DNA from 2 places in the Cetobacterium sp. ZOR0034 genome. Region 2 is predicted to be linked to the other one. Evidence: riboswitches for the same ligand, from Rfam matches in the RefSeq annotation. Region 2 holds a riboswitch; the other holds the start of a gene.
The links. Region 2 has a riboswitch for lysine ahead of L992_RS11240 (Na+/H+ antiporter NhaC family protein). Riboswitches for the same ligand answer to the same signal wherever they lie in the genome.
Positions count from the first base shown of each region.

Region 1: another riboswitch for lysine. It lies ahead of L992_RS11640 (aspartate kinase); the one in region 2 lies ahead of L992_RS11240 (Na+/H+ antiporter NhaC family protein).

Region 1 covers NZ_JTLI01000072.1:11,396-18,971, forward strand. The annotation lists gene hutG (formimidoylglutamase) at 1-358, opposite strand, end outside; gene L992_RS11625 (urocanate hydratase) at 371-2,389, opposite strand; gene L992_RS11630 (basic amino acid ABC transporter substrate-binding protein) at 2,831-3,544, shown strand; gene L992_RS11635 (argininosuccinate synthase) at 3,556-4,758, shown strand; lysine riboswitch at 4,796-4,970, shown strand; gene L992_RS11640 (aspartate kinase) at 5,070-6,272, shown strand; gene L992_RS11645 (aspartate-semialdehyde dehydrogenase) at 6,288-7,271, shown strand; gene L992_RS11650 (pyridoxal phosphate-dependent aminotransferase) at 7,286-7,576, shown strand, end outside.
Region 2 covers NZ_JTLI01000067.1:20,273-27,848, reverse strand. The annotation lists gene L992_RS11265 (zinc ribbon domain-containing protein) at 1-213, shown strand, start outside; gene L992_RS11270 (YraN family protein) at 1-8, shown strand, start outside; gene L992_RS11260 (ComF family protein) at 308-817, shown strand; gene L992_RS11255 (hypothetical protein) at 838-1,428, shown strand; gene tpiA (triose-phosphate isomerase) at 1,543-2,301, shown strand; gene gpmI (2,3-bisphosphoglycerate-independent phosphoglycerate mutase) at 2,325-3,845, shown strand; lysine riboswitch at 3,901-4,073, shown strand; gene L992_RS11240 (Na+/H+ antiporter NhaC family protein) at 4,175-5,659, shown strand; gene ychF (redox-regulated ATPase YchF) at 5,765-6,859, shown strand; gene L992_RS11230 (DUF177 domain-containing protein) at 6,950-7,432, shown strand; gene rpmF (50S ribosomal protein L32) at 7,469-7,576, shown strand, end outside.

The DNA.
Region 1 (7,576 bases), on a different contig from region 2:
AAAGAACAACTAAGAAATTTCTCTTCTTAAGTTCTGCAACAATATTAGCTAATTCAGTATGTGCAGATTCAAGATCATGCCCAACAACTTCAATTGGAAACTTTAAATCATAAAATTTTAGATTCTCTTTAAATATAGGAAAGCCTGACAAAGCTTTTTTAACTTGAATCCATCCATCTTTAGCTCCCAATCTTCCAGAGTTTCTTCTCACACCTTCATCCGAGTTAAAACTAACAAAACATACTTTTTTTTCATCGAAGTCCACATTAACTAACTCTTCAAGAGTCATAATTTTAACAACTTGATGAATTCTAAGAACATCTAACTCTTCACCGTCTACTCTTCCATTCCAGTACATAACTCACTCCTGTTATTTATCTAATAGTTTATTAATTAAGTCTTCACTAGCAATATATGGTAGTGTGATGTGATCAGTTCCAAGATTATTGTTATTAAACTCGATAACTGTTTCAATAGAGTGTGGGTTTCTTGCCCAAGCTCTTCTTGCAACCCCTCCCATAACATCCCAAGGCATAGCTGTAGATAAGATCTCATCTACTCTCTTGCTTCCATCTAGGACCATTCCAAATCCACCATTGATAGATTTCCCTATCCCTACTCCTCCACCATTGTGAAGAGCAATCATAGTCATTCCTCTAGCTGCATTTCCGGCAAAACATTGAGTTGCCATATCAGCCATGATATTACTTCCATCTTTAATGTTTGAAGTTTCTCTGAATGGAGAATCAGTTCCAGATACATCATGATGATCACGTCCTAACATAACAGGACCAATCTCTCCTTTTCTAACCATGTCATTGAATTTTAAAGCTATAGCAGTTCTACTCATAGCATCTTGATAGAATATTCTAGCTTGAGTTCCAACAACAAGGCCATTTTCGTCGGCATCTTTAATCCAAACATAGTTATCTCTGTCTTGGTATCTTCTATTTGGATCAACTAACTCTAGAGCGGCAGCATCAGTTTTAAGTAAATCCTCTTTTTTTCCAGATAAACAAACCCATCTAAAAGGACCATATCCATAATCGAATAATTCAGGACCTAAAATATCTTCAACGTATGATGGGAATATAAATCCACCTTTATCGTCTCTTCCATTTTTTGAAATCTCTTTAATTCCTATATCATATATAGATTTTAGGAAGCTATTACCATAATCAAAGAAATACACACCTTTACTAGTTAAACTTTTAATAACATTATAGTGTCTTTCTAAAGTTTCATCAACTAATTTTCTAAATGTTTTTCTGTCTTCAGCTAGAAGTCTAGTTCTCTCTTCAAATGTTATTCCAACAGGACAATATCCTCCATCGTAAACAGCATGACAAGAAGTTTGATCAGATAGAAGATCTATATGAATGTTGTTTTTGTCAGCGTATTCTAATAAATCTACAATATTACCCTGATAAGCTATGGCATATGGAGTTTTAGAATTCATTTTCTCTTTTGCTAAAGTGAAAACTTCAGCTGGAGTAGAAAGGAATTTGTTTATCCATCCTTGTTCTAATCTAGTTTGAATTCTAGATAGATCTACTTCTGCAATAATAGAAACCCCTTTAGCAATTACAGTAGCTTTTCCTTGAGCTCCACTCATTCCACCAAGACCTGACGTAACAAAAAGTTTTCCTCTTAAGTCACCATCAGCAGGAACTCCACAGAAAAGTCTACCAGCGTTTAAGATTGTTGAATAAGTTCCATGAACAATTCCTTGTGGACCGATATACATCCATCCACCTGCTGTCATCTGTCCATAATTAGCAACTCCAAGGGCAGCTCCTCTAGCCCAGTTATCATAGTCATCAAAAGCTCCAATCATAAGACCATTAGTTATTATAACTCTAGGAGATGAAGGATGAGATTTAAAAAGTCCAGTCGGGTGACCTGAAGCTACAACAAGAGTTTGATCCATTGTTATATTTTCAAGATACTTTTTAATTAATCTATATTGCATCCAGTTTTGACAAACTTGTCCTGTTTCACCATAAGTAACAAGTTCATAAGGATAAAGAGCGATGTCAAAATCAAGGTTATTATCAATCATAACTTGGATAGCTTTAGCATCGGTACAGTTTCCTTTGTATTCAAATATAGGTTTACCATAGATATTTCCAGTTGGTCTAAATCTATACCCATATATTCTCCCATAAGTCTTAAGTTCATCTAAAAACTCAGGAGCAAGCATTTCATGAAACTCCTCAGGAATATATCTAAGAGCATTTTTAAGAGCAAGTGCAATTTCATCTTTTTCTAAGTGAACAACTCTTTTAGGAGCTCTTCTTATTTTAGGATCAAATTTTTGAATCTCTAAAGGAATATCAGCAGCAGTTAATTTAATAGTCATCGCATTGAAAATTTCTTGATTTAACATAATCTCCTCCAGTAAATAAAATATATTTAAGAACAGTAATTTATTACCTCATAAAGTCATAAAAATAAAATATATTCTATATAGAATTAGAATTAAAAAAATATACTGTATAAATAAAAATAAAAATAAAAAAAGTGAAAAAATTTTTTCAAAAAAAGATTGACATTTTCACATCAAATCTGATATTATCATTTCAAATAAAAAATTAAAGGAGGAAAGCAGATGACTATGAGAAGGATTTTAAGGACACAAACTAGAATTAACAAAAAGAATATATTTTTGTGTGCCCTAAAAAACAATCTCATTAATGTTGTTATGCTATAGATTTTTTATTATTCTATAAAGTTACAATTGTATTTTGAGTCAGTGTTTTGATAGCACTGACTTTTTTTATACTCAAAAATAAAATATATAAAAAATAAAAATTAGGAGGTAAGTATTATGAAAAAGATGTTATCAGTAGTTTTATTTTGTATTATGGGAGTTTTAGGTTTTGGAAATGATGTTTTATATGTGGGAACAAATGCGGAGTTTGCACCATTTGAATATATGGAAAATGGTGAGATAGTTGGATTTGATATTGATTTAATAAATAAGGTCGGAGAAAAAATAGGAAAGGAGATAAAAATAAAAAACATAACATTTGATGGACTGCTTCCAGCACTTCAGACAAATAAATTGGATTTAGTCATTGCTGGAATGACTATGACAGCTGAAAGAGAAAAGTTTGTAGATTTTTCAGATGATTATTTTGTAGCTAATCAAGTGATAATAGTACCTGAAAAGGATTCAACTATTGCAAATCTAGATGCATTAAAAGGGAAAAAAGTGGGAGTAGTATTAGGATATACGGGAGATTTGATGGTTTCAAAAATTGAGGGTATAGATAAAATCCAATACAATTCAGCACCGGGTGCAATCATGGCTTTAAGTTCTGGAAAGATAGACGCTATGATTCTTGATTCAGCACCAGCAGGAAGCTATATATCACAAAATAAAGGGTTGAAAGTTGTAAAAATTGATGCAGAAGAGGAGAAGTATGCTATAGCTGTTGCTAAAGGGAAAAAAGAGCTTGTAGAATCGATAAATAAAGCTTTAAAAGAGATAAAAGAAGAGGGAACTTACGACAAACTTATTATAAAATATTTTAACTAGGGAGGATATTAATGAAAGAAAAGGTTATTTTAGCGTACTCTGGGGGATTAGACACATCGGTTATAGTACCTTGGTTAAAGGAAAATTATGATTACGAGGTTATAGCTGTTGCTGTGGATGTTGGACAAAAAGAGGATTTTAAAGCCATTGAAGAGAAAGCTTATGTGACAGGAGCATCAAAATTTTATTTGGTGGATAAAGTAGAGGAGTTTGTAAATGATTATATATTTCCAACTCTGAAAGCTGGTGCAATATATGAAAATAAATACCTATTAGGAACCTCTATGGCAAGACCAGTAATAGGAAAAGCCTTAGTAGAGATAGCACACAAAGAAGGAGCGAAATATATTTCGCACGGGGCAACAGGAAAAGGAAATGATCAGGTTAGATTTGAATTAGCTATAAAGGCTCTTGATCCATCTTTAAAGGTAATAGCACCGTGGCGTATTTGGGATATAAAATCTAGAGAGGAGGAGATAGAATATTTAGAGAAAAAAGGGATAACTCTTCCATTTCATAAAAAATCTCCATACAGTAGAGATGAGAATCTTTTTCATGTGAGTCACGAAGGGTTTGATTTGGAATATCCATCAAAAGAGCCAAATTTTGAAAATGTTTTACAGTGGGTAAAAACTTTAGAAGCTGCAAACGAGAAGAGTGAATATATAACTTTAGAGTTTATTAAAGGAGTTCCAGTAGCTTTAAATGGAGAGAAGTTATCAGGTGTTGAAATCATAAAAAAACTTAATAAAATAGGATCAGAGCATGGAATTGGTGTTTTAGATATGGTTGAAAATAGACTGGTTGGAATGAAATCTAGAGGAGTCTATGAAACGCCAGGAGGAACAATTTTATACTTTGCACATGAAGAGTTAGAAAGATTGTGTTTAGATAAAGATACCTACCAAGAGAAAGTAAAACTTTCTCACGATTTTTCAAAATTAGTTTATAATGGACAGTGGTTTACAACTTTAAGAGCAGCTATTTCAGCTTTTGTAGATGTTACACAGGAGTTTGTGACAGGTGAAGTGAAATTAAAATTGTATAAAGGAAATATAATTTTAGCAGGAACAACATCACCATTTTCATTGTACTCAGAGGAGTATTCAACGTTTGAAAAAGATAGTGTTTACAACCAACAAGATGCAGAAGGATTTATAAATCTATTTGGTCTACCAATTAAGATTGAAGCCTTACTAAGAAAAAAGTTTTGACATTCTAAAAAAAAAATGATATTCTACCTTAAATTAATATTTTGATAGAGGTTGCGAAATTCAAAAGTAAACAAACTAAGATTTAGTAGGTCAGAGAGGTTTGTTGAAAGGGAAGTTCGCCGAAGTTCAACTTTTTCTACTAGAAAGATGAGCTGGGTGTATAAAGAAGATTTATACAACTGTCACCGAAATGGTGTTGTGCTATCGTAGATTATTATTTTAAGCTAACATAGTTGAAATGAGTTTTTCAGGCGATAGTTATTTTTTTGACTATCGTTTTTTTTATTATAATGTCATCGGAGGAGGAACTAATGAGAGTAGTAAAAAAATTTGGTGGAAGTTCAGTTGCAACAACAGAAAAAATAAAAAATATAGCTATGGATATAGCTAAAAATTATAAAGAGGGTGATGAAGTTGTAATTGTAGTTTCAGCAATGGGTAAGACAACGGATGCACTTATAAAGTTAGCTAAGGAGATATCGGATACCCCTGATGTAAGAGAACTAGATTCTCTTTTATCCACAGGAGAGCAGCAAACAACATCTCTTTTGAGTATGGCTTTAAAAGAGCAGGGGTGTAAGGCAATATCTTTAACAGGAGCTCAAGCAGGAATTAGAACTGGTGGAGTTCATACAAAAAATAAGATAGAGAGCATAAAGATAGATAGAATAGAAAAACATCTAAAAGATGGAAAAGTAGTTATAGTTGCGGGGTTTCAAGGTATAAATGATAATGGTGATGTAACAACTCTTGGAAGAGGAGGATCAGATACGAGTGCTGTAGCTTTGGCAGCAGCTTTAAAATGTGATTGTGAGATTTATACAGATGTTACCGGAATATTTGGAGTAGATCCTAGAGTTTATAAAAATGCAAAAAAACTAGAAAAAATTTCATACGAGGAGATGATGGAGATGGCAAATTTAGGAGCTGGTGTAATGGAGACAAGAGCGGTTGAGATAGGAAAAAAGTATGGAGTTAGAATATATGTTGGGCAAACTTTAGGGGTTGAAACAGGTACATATATTTGTGATAGCAATGAGATAATAGAGAAAAAAGCTGTGACTGGAATATCTATAAATAAAAATGTTATAATGGTAAATCTAGAGAATTTTTCAGGAGTACCTAAAAATGTAGCTACTGTTTTTAATAATCTAGCAAAGCATAGTGTAAATGTAGATATGATATCACAAAATGAGGTTCAGAATATAAAAGGAAGTATAGGATTCACTTGTCCTTTAACAGATGATCACTTTCTAAATAACTCATTAGAGGATATTAGAAAAGAGATTCCTGCAATAGAAGTTACAAAAAGAACGGGAGTTGTAAAAATATCTTTAGTAGGAATAGGAATGATAAGCAACTTTGGAGTAGCAGCAAAAGTATTTGAAGTTTTAGCAGATATAGATGCAGCGTTTTATCAGTGTACAACATCAGAGATTTCAATATCGTTAATCATAAAAGAGGATGAAGCGGTAAAAGTAGTAGAAAGACTAGCAGAAGTATTTTCAATATAATAGGAGGATAAAGCAATGTATAATATAGCGATAGTTGGAGCGAGTGGATTAGTTGGAGGAACATTTTTAAAAGTTTTAGAGGAGAGGGATTTACCGATAGATAATTTATATCTATTTGCATCAGCTCGTTCAGCAGGAAAAGAGGTTATTTTTAAAGGAAAAACTTTAGTTATAGAGGAGCTAACTGAAAATAGTTTCGATAGGGATATAGATATAGCACTATTTTCAGCAGGAGGAGATATTAGTAAAAAATTTGCGCCTATTGCGAGTGAAAAAGGTGTAGTTGTGGTTGATAATAGTAGTGCTTGGAGAATGGATAAGGATGTTCCTTTAGTTGTACCAGAAGTAAATCCTGAGGATATATTTAAAAATAAAGGTATAATAGCTAATCCAAATTGTTCAACGATTCAATCGGTTGTTCCTTTAAAAGTGATTAATGATCTTTATGGAATAAAAAGAGTTGTTTATTCAACTTATCAAGCTGTATCTGGAAGTGGAATAAAAGGCATAGAGGATTTAGAGAGAGGACTTAAAGGAGAGGCACCAAAAACTTATCCTCATCCAATAGTGAATAACTGTTTGCCACAGATAGATTCTTTCCTAGAAAATGGGTACACAAAAGAAGAGGAGAAAATGATAAACGAAACTCGTAAAATTTTAGGTAATTGGGAGCTTCCTGTGACGGCAACTTGTGTTAGAGTTCCAGTTATGAATGGGCATTCTGTATCTATAAATGTTGAGTTGGAAAGAGAACCTAATATAGAGGAGTTAAAAGCTAAATTTAGAGAGTTTGATGGAATAATTTTAGAGGATGATGTACAAAATAGTATTTATCCTTTAGCTGCGTCAGCAACAGGAAAAGATGATGTTTTTGTTGGACGTATCAGAAAAGATTTTAGTATCCAAAATGGATTAAATCTTTGGGTTGTAGCTGATAACATAAGAAAAGGAGCAGCAACGAATGCAATTCAGATTGCAGAGGTTTTAATGAAAAAGTAGTTCGAGGAGAAAATATGTTAAAAGTAAATCCAAATTTAGATAAAATAGAGATATCTGTTATTAGAAAAATAGCAGAAGCGTGTAGAGAGTATGAAGGTGGAGAGAAAGAGCTTATCAATTTAACAATTGGTGAGCCGGATTTGCCTCAGCCAAAAGAGGTTATAGATGGAACTATAGAGTATATGCAAGAGGGGAAGTTAGGTTATCCGCAACTTGGTGGGATGATAGAGCTAAGAGAAGAGATTGCAAAATTTTATAGAGAGAAGTATAAAGTTGATGTAAAATCAGATGAGATAATCATAACA
Region 2 (7,576 bases):
GAATATAGATGTCTAAAATGTGGTAGTGATAAATATATAGTTAAAACAGCTGTGATACCAGAAAAAAGTCCAGGGTTAAAAATAGAGATAGGAACTTATTATATAAAAACATGTGTGGAGTGTGGTTACACAGAGTTTTATTCAGCGAAGATAGTTGATAAAGAGTTCGCAAAAAATAAAAAGGCAAAAAAATATGCTAAAGCAACTCCTTAGAAAATTGATTTTTGACAATAGGTGTACTATATGTGGTAAAAACTTAAAGAGTGAAAGCTATCTTTGTTTTAAGTGCTCTATCAAATTAAGAGAGATGAGTAGTTTAAAACAAATGGGAAATCTTTACTATTTGTATTACTATACAGATGTAAAAAAGATGATTTTTGATTTCAAATTTAAAAATAGGAAAGATATAGCAAAAGATTTAAGTGTATTTGTAAAAGAGGCAGTAGAAAATATACTAGAAAAAGAAAAAATAGATATGATAATATCCATCCCGATAAATAAAAAAAGATTTTTAGAAAGAGGATACAATCAGGTAGATGAATTGCTAAAATCTTCAGAGATTGATTTTGTTAAAATAGAAAGAATAAAAAATACTAAGTATATGTATAAGATTAAAGGTAATCTTAAAAGAGAAGAAAATGTTAAAAAAGCCTTTAAAATTGAGGGGGATTATTTCGAAAAAACAATTTTAATTGTCGATGATATTGTTACTACAGGAGCTACTTTAAAAGAGTTAGAACGAGAATTAAAAGAGCGACACAAAGTAAAGAAAGTTATTTTTTTTACTTTAGCAGCAGTTAGGGAATACTTTAAATAATTAATTAAGGATGGGTGAAAATGGAGATTTTTATAAATGGTGAAAAGGTAAGTTTAGGGATAAGAACAACAAGGTTGTTGAATGTTTTAGAGAAGTTAGAGGCCAATGTTATAAAACATGGAGAAGTGATTGTAGAGTTAAAATTAGATGGTGAGATGGTCGATGGCAGAGCATTACCGTTGAATAAAAAAGTAAGAGTGTTGGAATTGACAACACGTTCGCATAGAGAAATTTTGATAGAGTCACTATATTTGTTAGAGTCATATAGCAATAAGTTTTTTGATAATTTAGATGATATATCAGAAGATGAACAAGATTTATCAAAAGTTATTGAAATGGTAAGTTTTGTTGAATGGGTTTTAGGTATAGTTTTATCATTAAAAGAGGCAACGGCGATAGATTTATTATATACTGATTACGATGAGTATGCAGATGATTTTAAAAAGTATGCCGAAGAAGTATTTGAGGCGTTTAAAAAAGAAGAGTTTGGTGAGGTTTTAGAAGTTCTAGAAGGAGCTGTTTCACCGTTAGTAGATGACCTATTACTGAATCATAAAGATTATTTAAAAGAGGTTTTGAAAGAAGAACGTAGAAAGAAATTGCTAAATTAGAGAAAAAAATACTCAATTTAGGATGAAAATATAGACAACATGGTGCGTGTTAAAAAGATAGAAATTATGTTATTATAAACTTAAAATTAATAAAAAATTTGGAGGGAGAAAATTATGAGAAAAACTATAATTGCAGGAAACTGGAAAATGAATAAAACTGTAGCGGAAACAAAAGCTACATTAACTGAGTTAAAAGAGTTAACAAATGGTGTAGAGGGAGTAGAAATCGTAATAGGTGCTCCATTCACAGCTTTAGAATCAGCAGTGAAGACAGTTGAAGGATCAAATGTTGCAATAGCTGCACAAAACATGCATACAAAAGATTCAGGAGCATATACAGGAGAAATCTCTCCAGTTATGTTAAAAGAGATTGGGGTAAAGTATGTAATCTTAGGACATTCAGAAAGAAGAGAATACTTCCACGAATCTAATGCTTTCATTAACGAAAAAGTAAAAGCAGCTTTAGCTCACGATTTAATTCCAATTCTTTGTATCGGAGAAAAATTAGAAGAAAGAGAATCAGGAAAAACTGCTGAAGTAAACGAAAAGCAAGTAAGAGAAGGAATGGCAGGTTTAACAGCTGAAGAGGCAGTTAAAGTTGTAGTTGCTTACGAGCCAGTATGGGCTATCGGAACAGGAAAAACAGCTACTCCAGAGATGGCTGAAGAAACTCATAAAGAGATTAGAGATGTTTTAGTAGCTATGTTTGGTGCTGAGGCAGCAGCAGAAATTACAATCCAATACGGAGGGTCAATGAATGCTAAGAACGCAGCTGAATTATTAGCTATGGAGAATATAGATGGAGGACTTGTTGGAGGAGCTTCTTTAGATGCACCAACATTTATTCAAGTTATAAAAGCAGGAGCAAGATAATCAAAAAAATAGGAGGCTTAAAAATGGCTAAAAAACCTTTAATGTTAATGGTTCTTGATGGATGGGGATACAATCCACACTCTGAAGAGAAAAATGCTATCGCAACAGCAAAACCAGAAAATTTCGAAAGACTATTTAATAGTTATCCACATACATTAATAAAAGCTTCAGGAGAAGCTGTAGGATTACCAGAAGGACAAATGGGGAACTCAGAAGTAGGGCACTTAAATTTAGGTGCTGGAAGAGTAATCTATCAACCACTTGTAGAGATTTCAAAAGAGATCAGAGATGGTGAGTTTTACGATAAAGCTAAAGTTGTAGAAGCGTTCAACTATGCTAAAGAAAATGATAAGAGCATCCACTTCATGGGACTTTTATCTGATGGAGGAGTTCACTCTCACATCAATCATTTATTCGGTTTATTAGAAATGGCTAAAAAAACTGGATTAACTAAAGTTTATATTCATGCGTTCATGGATGGAAGAGATACAGCTCCAACATCTGGATTAGAGTTCATGAAAGCTTTAGTTGCTAAAACTGAAGAGTTAGGTGTAGGAACAATAGCTTCAATCTCTGGAAGATACTTATCTATGGATAGAGATACAAACTGGGATAGAACAGAAAAAGCTTATGATGCAATCGTAGGAAAGTTACCTGTAACAAATAAAACAGCTATAGAAGTTATTGAAGAGTCTTATGCTGCAAATATTACAGATGAGTTTATAGCGCCAGCTTTATTATCAGCAGATGGAATAGTAAAAAAAGGCGATGTAATTGTTAACTTTAACTATAGACCAGATAGAGCTAGACAAATAACTAGAGCTTTTGTTGATAAAGAGTTTGTAGGATTTGAAAGAGAAGCTTTAGAGCCTAAATTCTACTGCATGAGACAATATGCAAGTACTATAGATGCTGAAGTTATCTATGAAGATAAAGATATCGTTAATACGTTAGGAGAAGTTATTTCTGCTAATAAATTAGCTCAATTAAGAACAGCTGAGACAGAAAAGTATGCTCATGTTACATTCTTCTTTAATGGAGGAAAAGAAACTGAGTTCAATGGTGAAGAAAGAATACTTGTAGCTTCTCCAAAAGTTGCTACGTATGATTTACAACCAGAGATGTCAGCTCCAGAATTAACATCTAAAGTTTTAGAGGCTTTAAACTCTGATAAGTTTGATGTTATTATAATGAACTTTGCTAACCCAGATATGGTTGGACATACAGGTGTATTTGATGCAGCTGTAAAAGCTATTCAAGCTGTAGACAAGGGAGTAGGAGCTATCGTAAATAAAGTTCTTGAGTTAGATGGAACTGTGTTAATTACAGCTGACCATGGAAATGCTGAGAAGATGGAAGATCCAACAACTCATCAACCATTTACAGCTCACACAACTTATGAAGTACCATTTATCTACGTTTCGAATCACTTTAAAGGTGAGTTAAACCACGGTAAACTAGCTGACGTAGCACCTACGATGTTAGAAATCTTAAATATTGAGAAACCTGCTGAAATGAACGGTGTTTCTTTAATAAAAAAATAATTGACATCGCAAACAAATAATGATACTATAATTTAAAAGTTTCGAACAATTTAATATTTTAGGTAGAGGTTGCAAATAACATGAGTATTTTAAATGAGCCGGACAGGTGTTGATGTTAAAAGAAAGGGAAATTTGCCGAAATGGAGATTATGTCAAAAGTCTTTGTTGGGAGTATAGAGAATATCTATACTACTGTCACTGAGAAATCAGTGTTGTGCTATCCAAAAATTTGTGATATATTTTGCAGATTAGCTACCGTATTTTTTATACGGTAGTTTTTTTTACCTAAAATTTCAGAGGAACTAAAAAAATAACTTGGAGGTTTTAGGATGAACACAATAATTGAACTATTGAAATTAAGTCCAGTAGCAGTATTGGCAGCACTTATGTTTATGGGATATGACGCTCTTATAGCAGCACCTATAGCAACAGTTTATGCAGCACTTGTAGCAGGATTTGTAGAGAAGAAAAAAGTGAATGATATAATAGAGGCAGTAATAAATAATGCAAAAGAGATGCAAGTAGCATTCTTTATATTGATGGTAGCTTATGCAATGGCTGAAGTATTTATGTCAACTGGAGTAGGGGCTTCAATTATAAACTTAGCATTGAATGTTGGACTTACAGGAAGAACTGTAGCAGTTGTAGGAATAGTTGTTACATCAGTATTATCTATAGCAACAGGAACAAGCTGGGGAACATTTGCAGCGTGTGCACCGATATTTTTATGGCTTAACCATATTGTTGGTGGAAATATAGCTTTAACAGTTGGAGCGATAGCAGGAGGGGCATGTTTCGGAGATAATATAGGACTTATATCTGATACAACTATAGTTAGTTCTGGAATTCAAAAAGTTGAAGTTATAAAAAGAATTAGACATCAAGGATATTGGTCAGGATTAGTTTTACTTCTAGGAATAGTAGCATTCTATATTGCTGGAGTTTCGATGGGATTACCAACAACAACTGGGGATGCAGCAACAGCGATTGGTCAGATACCAGAAGAGGTTTGGACAGTTCTAGCTGAAAAGAGAGAGTCAGCAGTTACACTTTTAAATCAAGTTAAAGATGGTGTTCCAACATATATGATAATACCTTTAGTGCTTGTTTTAATAGCAGCTTTCAAAGGATTAACAACACTACTTTGTTTGTTTATTGGAATATTCTCAGCTTACGGATTGGGATTAATAGCTGGAACAGTTGAAAATACTGGAGCATTTTTAGATTTACTTTACTCTGGATTTGAAGGAGCGGGTTCTTGGGTAATTGTAATGATGATGTGGGTTGCAGCTTTCGGTGGAATAATGAAATTGATGGATGCATTTAGACCACTATCTAATATAGTAGTAAAAGTATCAAGAAATGTAAGACAATTAATGTTCTGTAATGGATTATTATCAATCTTAGGAAATGCAGGATTAGCTGATGAGATGGCACAAATAGTAACTATGGGACCAATCATTAGAGAGATTGTTGAGAAAAATGTAGAAGGTTCAGAAGAGGATATAGAAACATTAAGACTTAGAAATGCAACATTTAGTGATGCATTAGGAGTATTTGGATCTCAATTAATACCTTGGCATGTTTATATAGGATTCTACTTAGGAATTGCTCAAGCAGTTTATCCACTATACAACTTTACAGCTATGGATATTATTAAATATAACTTCTTAGCTTTAATAGCAGTTTCAACAATACTAATTGCAACATTGACAGGATTAGATAGATTGATACCAAGATTTGGATTACCAAGTGAACCAAAAGTAAGATTGAAAAAATCTACACAAACTAGCTGTGTAGCTGAAGAGGCATAGAAAATAAAAACTCTCACCATATAAAGTGAGGGTTTTTTTATTTACAAAAGGTTAGAGATGTGGTAAAATCTAAAGTAAAATAAAATTTCAGGAGGAATCTCTAAGATGATAGGTATAGGAATAGTAGGACTTCCAAATGTTGGAAAGTCAACTCTGTTTAATGCAATAACAAAAGCTGGAGCAGCGGAAGCGGCAAACTACCCGTTTTGTACAATAGAACCAAATGTTGGAATGGTAACAGTTCCAGATTCAAGATTAGATGAGTTATCAAAAATAATTAATCCTCAAAGAGTTCAAAATGCAACAGTTGAATTCGTAGATATAGCTGGTTTAGTTGAAGGAGCAGCAAAAGGTGAAGGGTTAGGAAACAAATTCTTATCAAATATCAGAACTACAGCTGCAATATGTCAAGTTGTTAGATGTTTTGAAGATGAAAATATCATTCACGTAAGTGGAAGTGTAGATCCAATAAGAGATATCGAAATAATAAATGGAGAGTTAATCTTAGCTGATATGGAAACTATCGAAAAAGCTATCGAGAAACAATCAAAGTTATTTAAATCTAAAAATAAAGAAGCTATGGTTTTAATGCCAGTTTTAGAAAAGTGTAAAGCACACTTAGATGAATATAAAATGTTAAAAACTTTAATTTTAACACCAGAAGAGCAAGAGTTAATAAGAACTTACCAACTTTTAACTCAGAAACCAATGATGTTCGCAGCTAATGTTTCAGAAGACGACTTAGCAACAGGAAATGAATATGTTGAAAGAGTAAAAGATTATGCAGCTAACTTAGGAGCGGAAGTAGTAGTAGTATCTGCAAGAGTTGAATCTGAGTTACAAGAGATGGAAGACGAGGACAAGAAAGAGTTCTTAGAAGCTTTAGGAGTAGAAGAACCAGGATTAAACAGATTGATAAGAGCTGGATTTAAGTTATTAGGACTACAAACTTATTTCACGGCTGGAGTTAAAGAAGTAAGAGCTTGGACTATAAGAATCGGAGATACAGCACCAAAGGCAGCTGGAGAGATTCATACAGATTTCGAAAGAGGATTTATTAGAGCGAAAGTTGTAGGATATGAAGATTTCATAAAGTATTCTGGATGGAAAGGAGCTCAAGAAGCAGGAGTTCTTAGACTAGAAGGGAAAGAGTACATCGTTAAAGATGGAGACTTAATGGAGTTTTTATTTAACGTATAAAATTATAAAAGGTTGTTAAGAAAAATTACTTGACAACCTCTAAAAAAACTAGTAAAATATTAAGGTATTGTAATTATAAGGAGGATAACATTGATAATAAAGCTTAGTGAAATTATTAATGAATCAGAGGTTACCTTTGATTATGTTGAAAAAACTATAGATTCTATAGATACTCCAGAAGGTGTAACTATTAGAGGAAGAGCTTTTAAAGACGATAATGGTTATGTAGTTGAAGGATCTTATAGAACAGTACTAAGGTTAGAATGTGTTAGATGTCTTACGGAGATAGAGCCTTTAATCCAAGGAGATTTTAGAGCAGAATATCTAGATCCAAAAGAGTATTCTAAGTATACTTCAAGCCTGAAGCCAGAGGAAGAGTTTGGTGATAAACACTTTGAAGAAGCTTTAAATAGCGAGATAAATATCTCTGATCTGGTAAGAGAATATATAATACTTGATTTGTCACAATATGAGGCATGTCTTCCAGAGTGTTCAGATACTTCTGAAGTAGAAAAATACTCGAAAGATGACGTTGACCCTAGGTGGCAGCAATTATTAGACATAAAATTTTAAATTTTTAAATATGATTGTATTAGGAGGGAAACTAAGATGGCAGTACCTAAGAAGAAAACTTCAAAAGCTAAGAAAAACATGAGAAGATCTCACCACGCATTAACAGGTTCTACTTTAGCAACTTGTGACAAATGTGGATCACCA